One region of the Microbacterium sp. SA156 genome, then DNA from elsewhere that is predicted to be linked to it. Evidence: predicted binding sites of a transcription regulator. Region 1 holds the regulator's gene; the other holds the start of a gene.

The links. The regulator HrcA, encoded in region 1, represses chaperone genes, less so after heat shock. The targets are predictions, from matches to a motif close to TTNGCACTCGNNNNNNNCGAGTGCNAA.
Region 2: groES (co-chaperone GroES) is a predicted target of HrcA. The motif match lies at 1,957-1,983, and genes of this name have one in related genera.

Annotation. Positions count from the first base shown of each region.
Region 1 covers NZ_JBAKGU010000012.1:19,261-23,406, forward strand. Annotated here, with positions in the region: gene dnaJ (molecular chaperone DnaJ) at 1-915, opposite strand, end outside; gene hrcA (heat-inducible transcriptional repressor HrcA) at 970-2,010, opposite strand; gene hemW (radical SAM family heme chaperone HemW) at 2,113-3,330, opposite strand; gene ACOWU6_RS12060 (DUF1990 family protein) at 3,330-3,980, opposite strand; gene lepA (translation elongation factor 4) at 4,008-4,146, opposite strand, start outside.
Region 2 covers NZ_JBAKGU010000009.1:11,160-15,305, reverse strand. Annotated here, with positions in the region: gene rarD (EamA family transporter RarD) at 466-1,410, opposite strand; gene groES (co-chaperone GroES) at 1,575-1,871, opposite strand; gene ACOWU6_RS09870 (THUMP-like domain-containing protein) at 2,019-3,206, shown strand; gene ACOWU6_RS09865 (hypothetical protein) at 3,210-3,554, opposite strand; gene tsaD (tRNA (adenosine(37)-N6)-threonylcarbamoyltransferase complex transferase subunit TsaD) at 3,551-4,146, opposite strand, start outside.

The sequences.
Region 1 (4,146 bases):
CCCGCGCTCCTTGATCGTCAGCACCTCGCCCGACTGGATGCCAGGGCGCACCTCGACCTCGACCTCGCCGTCGAGCCCGGCGATGGTCGTCGTCGTGCCGAGGATCGCGTCGGTCATCGACACCTCGAGGGTCGCGAGCAGGTCGTCCCCGTCGCGGCTGAACACCCGGTGCGGGGCGACCGTGACCTCGACGTACAGGTCGCCGTTCGGGCCGCCGGCGGGGCCCACCTCGCCCGAGCCCGGCAGCTGCAGACGCAGGCCCGTCTCGACGCCCGCGGGGATGTCGAGCGACACGGTGCGGCGCGAGCGCACGCGGCCCTGGCCGCCGCAGGTCGCGCACGGGTGCGGGATGACGGTGCCGTAGCCCTGGCACGCGCCGCAGGGCTGCGACGTCACCATGTTGCCGAGGAGGCTGCGCACCTGGCGCTGCACGTGGCCCGTGCCGCCGCAGATGTCGCACGTCGCGGGGCTCGTCCCCGGCTGGCAGCAGGACCCCTGGCAGGTCTCGCAGAGCACAGCCGTGTCGACCTCGATGTCGCGGTGCGTGCCGAACACGACATCGCCGAGCTCGAGCGTCACGCGGACGAGCGCGTCCTGTCCGCGCTCTCGGCGCGAGCGCGGCCGACCGCCGCGACCGCCGCCCGAGGCGCCGAAGAACGTCTCGAAGATGTCGCCGAATCCGCCGAAGCCCGCGCCGCCGAACGGCGACTCGTCGCCGCCCATGTCGTAGCGGCGGCGCTGCTCGGGGTCGCTGAGCACGTCGTACGCGTGCGTGACCGACTTGAACTCCTCCGCGGCCTCGGGTGCGGGGTTCACATCCGGGTGCAGGCGACGCGCGAGCTTGCGGTACGCCTTCTTGATGTCCTCCTGCGACGCGTCCTTCGACACGCCGAGGGTCTCGTAGTGATCAGCCACATCAGCCTTCCTGCGGGCGTCGTGCGCCCGTGCTCCGATCCGTCGGGCGACGCGTCAGCGCCGGCCCTCGTCCTCGTCCAGCAGCCTCGTCAGGTAGCGGGCGACCGCCCGCGCCGCAGCGAGGTTGCGGGGGTAGTCCATGCGCGTGGGCCCCATGATGCCGATGCGCGCCGCGCCGACGGCCGAGTCGTACTCGCTCGCGACGATCGACGCCTCGGAGAGCCCGAAGGCCGCGTTCTCGCGGCCGATGCTCGCCGAGAGACCCTGCTCGTCGGCGACCATCTCGCTCATGAGCCGCAGCAGCGTCACCTGCTCCTCGATCGCCTCGAGGAGCGGATGGATGCTGCCGCGGAAGTCCTGCTCGCGCTTCGCGAGGGTCGCCGAGCCCGCCAGCACGAGGCGGTTCTGGCGGAACTCGTCGAGCTCCTCGGCTGCCGCCTGCGCGATCCTGTGCAGCGCGCGATCGACGGCGCTGACGGGAGCGGCAGCGAGCTCGGCGCCGCGCTGCAGCTGCTCGGCCGCGTCGGCCACGGAGCGGCCGGCGAGGAGGGGCACGAGGCGCGCGGCGACCCGCTCGATCGACTCCGCGTCGAGCTCGTCGGCAAGGCCCGTGATGCGCTGCGACACGCGGCCGGTGTCGGTCACGATGATGACGAGCACGCGGCGGCCGTCGAGCGGCACGAGCTGCACGTGCGTCACGCTCGCCCGGGCGAAGGACGGGTACTGCACGAGCGCGACCTGTCCGGTGAGCTGCGTGAGGAGGCGGACGGTGCGCGCGAGGAGGTCGTCGAGGTCGGCCGGGTCGCCCAGGAACGACGCGATCGCCGACCGCTGGGCCGATGACAGCGGGCGCAGCTCGGCGAGGTGGTCGACGAAGACGCGGTAGCCCTTGTCCGTCGGGACGCGGCCCGACGACGTATGCGGCTGGGCGATGAGCTCCTCGTCCTCGAGGAGCGCCATGTCGTTGCGGATGGTCGCCGCCGAGACGCCGAAGGAGTGCCGCTCGACGATGGAGCGGCTGCCGACCGGCTCGTGCGTGTCGACGTAGTCCTGCACGATGGCCCGGAGCACCTGCAGTCCGCGGTCGCTGACCATGTGCGCGCTCCTCTCCTGGCACTCGATGTCTCGGAGTGCCAGTCTACCGACCCGAGGCCGGGAACGGCATGCGCGCCGGCCGCCTGCGCGGCTCGGCCGACCTCAGTCCGTGAGTGCCCGCACCACGGCGTCCGCGAGAAGGCGGCCGCGGAGGGTGAGCACGATCCGCCCGCGGAGCGCCGCCCCCGGCTCGATGAGGCCGTCGGCGATGAGGCCGGCCACCGCACGCCGCGCGTCATCCGGCAGCGCGTCGATCGCGAGCCCCTCGCGGATGCGGCTGTGCAGCAGCACGCGCTCGAGCTGCTGCGCGGCTGCGTCGGGGCGCTCCCGACCGGCGGCCGGCGACTCCCCCGCGGCGAGCCGCTGCGCGTACGCGGCGGGATGCTTGACGTTCCACCAGCGCAGACCCGCGACGTGGCTGTGCGCACCCGGACCGAAGCCCCACCAGTCGGCGCCGCGCCAGTACGCGAGGTTGTGGCGCGAGCGACGGCCGTCGCCGCGCGCCCAGTTCGACACCTCGTACCACGCGAAGCCCGCGTCGGCGAGCATGCGGTCGGCGAGCTCGTACATGTCGGCCTGGAGGTCGTCGTCGGGGGCGGGCACCTCGCCGCGGCGGATCTGCCGCGCGAGCTTCGTCCCGTCCTCGATGATGAGCGCGTAGGCCGAGATGTGGTCGGGTTCGAGCGCGAGCGCGGCCTCGAGCGACGCGCGCCAGTCGTCGATCGACTCGCCGGGGGCGCCGTAGATGAGGTCGACGCTCACGTCGAGCCCGACCGAGCGCCCTGCATCGACCGCCGTCCGCACGTTCGACGGCGTGTGCGTGCGATCGAGCGCCGCGAGCACGTGCGGCACGGCCGACTGCATGCCCACCGACATGCGGGTGACCCCCGCCCGCGCGAGCTCCTCCGCGACCGCGGGAGTCACCGTGTCGGGGTTCGCCTCGACGGTGATCTCCGCGCCGTCCGCGATGCCGAACGCGCCGCGGACCCCCTCGAGCATGCGCGCGAGGTCGCCGGCGGGCAGCAGCGTCGGCGTGCCGCCGCCGAAGAACACCGTCTGCGCGGGACGCAGCGCGCCCGCCTCGGCGAGCACGTCGCGCGCGAGCGCGACCTCGCGCAGGAGGACGTCGGCGTACTCGTCCTGACGGGCTCCGCGCAGCTCCTCGGAGGTGTAGGTGTTGAAGTCGCAGTACCCGCAGCGCACCCGGCAGAACGGCACGTGCAGGTAGACCCCGAGATCCGTCGCCGAATCGATCGGGAGATCGCGCGGGAGGCGGCCGTCGGCGGGAGCGGGATCGCCGACGGGGAGGGCGCCGGCCATCAGGAGCCGGTGTGGAACAGCGGCGAGATCGCGCGGAGGTACCCCGCGAAGAGCGCCTTGCGGCGGCGGCGCACGAGCGTCTTGAACAGGCGGTTCCAGAAGGTCATGGGGCGGTCGAACGCGCGCACCTCGAACCACACCTCGTCGTTCTCGCGCCACTCGATCATGAACGACTCCTCGCCGCTCACGACCGAGTCGCCGACGGTGCCGAGCGCGAAGCCCACGCGACGCGCCTCCTCGATCACGAAGATGACCCGCAGCTCGGCGTCCGCGCGCGAGCCGCCCACCTTGCCGTGCACGGTGACGGTCGTGCCCGCCCCGACGTACGGCGTTCCGTCCGCGTCGAACCGCTGGTCGGCATCCGATCGGCTCGGCGCGACGGCGTTGCCCGCCTCGTCGAAGCTGACGCCCGTGTAGGTCGGGCCGGGAGCGGGCCGGACGTCGCTCAGCGTGAGCCCCGCGCCCTTCAGCGCACCCCACGACAGGAGGGCGTCGACCGCGGTGCGGAAGCGCTCCTCGCCGCTGCCGATCCGCCAGGCGGACGCCGCGGGGATGCTGTGCTCCGGCGGGTACTGGAGCAGGTCAGGAGCCTGCGTCGCCCCGACGGCGGCATAGTCGACCGTCTCGTCTCGGAAGGTCTCCCGGCGCATGGTTTCCACCCTAACCGCAGCCCCTGGCTACTTCCCGGCCTTCGACTCGACGTCTCCGGAGAGCGCGGCGATGAAGGCCTCCTGGGGCACCTCGACCCGGCCGACCATCTTCATGCGCTTCTTGCCCTCCTTCTGCTTCTCGAGCAGCTTCCGCTTGCGCGAGATG
Region 2 (4,146 bases), on a different contig from region 1:
CTGCGCACGACACGCGCACACCAGCCCCGGCCATCCGAATCCGTGACCCGTAGCGGGCGAAGACCGCGGCCAGCGACGGTCACCGGAATCGGACCGGTGGTGCTGAAGTCGCCTCCTGCGCACGACACGCGCACACACGCCCCAGCCATCCGAACCCGTGCCCCTCAGCAGGCGAAGACCACGGCCGGAACGGTCACCGGAATCGGACCCGTGGGGCACGAGTCGCCTCCTGCGCACGACACGCGCACACCAGCCCCAGCCATCCGAATCCGCGTCCCTCAGCAGGTGACGACCGCGGTCACAACCGTCGAGTCACCCGCCCACTCGCCGCGAAACGCGGTGACCGGGCGCCGATTCGACGCGAAACGGGGAATGACTCGCTGGCTCTTGCCGCGAAACGCGGCGACCCGCCGCCGCGCTTCGACCCAGAACGCCGCCCCGGAACGCCGCCCCAGAACGCCGGCCTCAGGCGACGGGCTCGGGCTCCAGGGCCGGTCGGGGGCGACGAGCGTGCCGGATCATGTCCACGCTCAGCACGACGAGCGCGACCCAGACGATGCCGAAGCCGATCCACCTCTCGAGCGGCATGGGCTCGTGGAGCACGACGACGCCGACGAGGAACTGCAGGATCGGCGCGATGAACTGCAGGAGCCCCACCGCCGTCAGCGAGATGCGCCGGGCGCCTGCCGCGAAAAGCAGCAGCGGCACGGCCGTCGCGACGCCCGCGAGCGACAGCATCACGGTGTGCAGCGTGCTGACGGTTCCGTAGGTCAGCCCCGCCGTCGCCGCGACGACGACGAGCTGCACGACCGCGACCGGCGCGAGCCACATCGTCTCGAGCGCGAGGCCGCTGACCGCGTCGACCGCGCCGCCGATCCGGTTCTTGACGAGCCCGTAGAGGCCGAACGACGTGCTGAGGATGAGCGCGATCCACGGCACGGAGCCGTATCCGACGACGATCACGACCACCGCCGCGGCCGCGATGCCGACCGCGGCCCACTGCGCGGGGCGCAGCCGCTCGTGCAGCACGAGCACCGCGAGGACGACCGTCGTGATCGGGTTGATGAAGTACCCGAGGCTCGACTCCACGACGTGCCCGGTGAGGGTCGCGATGAGGAAGGTCTGCCAGTTGACGTAGATGAGGACGCCGGCGATCGCCGTCCACAGCGCGAGACGGGGGTTCCGCAGCACCGCGATCATCCGGCCCCATCCGCGCGCGACGGTGAGCAGGATGGCGCAGAAGACGAGCGAGAGGAGGACGCGCCAGGCGACGACCTCCCAGGGGCCGGTCGGCGCGAGGAAGACGAAGTAGAGCGGGAGCACACCCCACAGCAGGTAGGCGCTGAAGCCGTACCCCGTGCCGAGCGCCCGCTCGCGTTCCGAGGATCCAGTGGCGGAGAGCGTGGTCACCGATCCAGCCTAGGTCGGCAGGTGGCCCGCGAGGGCGGCCGGGACGGTGCCGCGGCGGTCATCCTCCGGCGCATTCCTGCCAGACCGCGGCAGCCTCGACAGGATCGCGCGCATGCAGGAGGGCCCGACGCCGAAGCGCCGGGCCCTCCAGGAAAGGCGTGTCGTCAGCGGACGACGACCGCGAGCACGTCGCGGGCCGAGAGCACCAGGTACTCGTCGGCGCCGAACTTGACCTCGGTCCCGCCGTACTTGCTGTACAGGACGCGGTCGCCGACGGCGACGTCGAGCGGAACGCGGTTGCCGTTGTCGTCGATGCGGCCGGGGCCCACGGCCACGACCTCGCCCTCCTGGGGCTTCTCCTTGGCGGTGTCGGGGATGACCAGACCGCTGGCGGTGGTCTGCTCGGCCTCGACCTGCTTGATGACGATGCGGTCCTCGAGCGGCTTGATGGAAACCGACACGGTGTACCTCTTCTTTCGTTGCTTCGACGGAAGACTCAGTTCGCACTCTCATGACGAGAGTGCTAACGCCAGTGTAGGGCGGGACCTGGCACTCCCGCAACGCGAGTGCCAATTCGAGGACACAGGATGACACGCGAGAATGGACGCATGGAGCAGGGAGAACTCGACGCGCTGCTGACCGCCGAGGGCCTGGCCCTGCTCGACGCGCTGGACCCCGTGGAGACGACGGCGGATGTCGCCCGCACGGTATCGCGCCTCCGGGCCGCGGGCCACTCCCCCGACCTCGTCTCGGCGGTCGTCGGCCAGGTGCGTCTGCGGTCGCGGGCGGAGGCGAAGTTCGGCCCCTTCGCGGCGCGCATGCTCTTCACCCGCGCGGGGGTCGAGCAGGCGACGCGGATGGCCGTGGCCGCGCACCATGCAGGGCGCATGCGCGCGGCGGGGATCGAGCGCGTCGCCGACCTCGGCTGCGGCATCGGCGGCGACGCGCTCGCGTTCGCCGGCGTCGGGATGGAGGTGCTCGCAGTCGACGCGGACCCTGTGACGGCGGCCCTCGCGGCCTACAACCTGCGGCCGTTCGGGGATGCCGTGGAGGTGCGCTCCCAGCGCGCAGAGGAGGTCGACCTCTCCGGCTGGGACGCGGTCTGGCTCGACCCCGCGCGTCGCACGAGCGGTCACTCCGAGACCCGCCGGGTCGCGCCATCCGACTACTCCCCCGCGCTCGACTGGGCGCACGCGCTCGGCGAGCGGATGCCCGTGGGCATGAAGCTCGGGCCGGCTCACGATCGCGAGGCGATCCCGGACGAGGTCGAGGCGCAGTGGGTGAGCGTCGACGGGTCGACCGTCGAGCTCGTGCTCTGGTCGGGGGCGCTCGCGCGCGACGGCGTGCGGCGGGCCGCGCTCGTCATCCGCGGCGACGCGTCGCACGAGCTCACCGCTCCCGCCGACACCGAGGACGAGCCGGTGCACGAGCTCGGGGCGTTCCTGCACGAGCCCGAGGGCGCCGTCATCCGCGCGCGCCTCGTCGGCGAGGTCGCCCGGTCGCTCGAGGCCGGCCCGATCGCTCCCGGCATCGCCTATCTCACGGGCGACGCCGCGCTGACGACGCCGTTCGTCTCGTCGTTCCGCGTCCGCGAGACGCTCCCCGCCGACGTCAAGGCGCTCGCGAAGGCGCTCCGCGCCCGCGGGATCGGCACCCTCGAGATCAAGAAGCGCGGCGTCGACGTCGATCCGGCGCTCCTCCGGAAGAAGCTCAATCTGCGTGGCGACGGATCGGCGACGCTCTTCATGACGCGCATCGGCGGGCGGCGCGCCGCCATCCTCGCGGACCGCGTGTAGCGGCTACGCGGCCGGCAGCTCGATGACGGGCGCCTCGCCGAGCTGGCCGAGGATCCAGAGCGCCCAGACGCCGCAGTAGGCGATCGCCACGACGCCGAACCCGAATCCCCACCAAGCGAGGGCCCGGTCGGCATGTCGGCGGACGAGCGCGATGACCGCGAGCACGACGGCGATGAGCGCGAGCGGCGCGACCCACGGCGTGAACCACGACATCGTGAGCGCGAACATGCCGAGCACGAGCGACGGGCTCGAGAGCGAGACGCGGCGGCGCGGCCGGTCGGAGCGGGAGGGCACCGCGTTCAGCAGCTCGTCGTCGTCGAGCTGCGCCGCGTCCTCCGGCTCGGTCATGGTCTGCGCGCGACCTGGATGTCGGTGACGGGCAGGGTCGAGTCCGCTCCGAACGCGAGCGTCGAGGGCTTGTGGCCCGACTGGATGAGCTCGGAGGCGAGCGCGGCGATCATCGCGCCGTTGTCGGTGCAGAGCCGCAGCGGCGGGATCCGGACGGTCACGCCCGCGGCCTCGGCGCGCGCGAGAGCGACCTCGCGGAGACGGCGGTTCGCGATCACGCCCCCGCCGAGAAGCAGTCGCGGCACGTCATGCTCCGCGCAGGCATCCAGTGCCTTCGTCACGAGCACGTCGACGACGGCCTCGCGGAAGCTCGCCGCGACATCCGCCATCGGGATGTCCTCGCCCTCGGCCTCGCGCTGCTCGGTCCACCGCGCGACGGCGGTCTTGAGGCCCGAGAACGAGAAGTCCCAGCGGTGCTTCTCGCGGTCGCTCGCGCGCGAGAGGCCCCGGGGGAAGCGGATGGCATCGGGATCGCCGCCGACGGCAGCGCGGTCGATCTCCGGCCCGCCGGGGTACGGCAGTCCGAGGATGCGCGCGACCTTGTCGAAGGCCTCCCCCGCCGCGTCGTCGACCGTCTCGCCGAGCAGCTCGA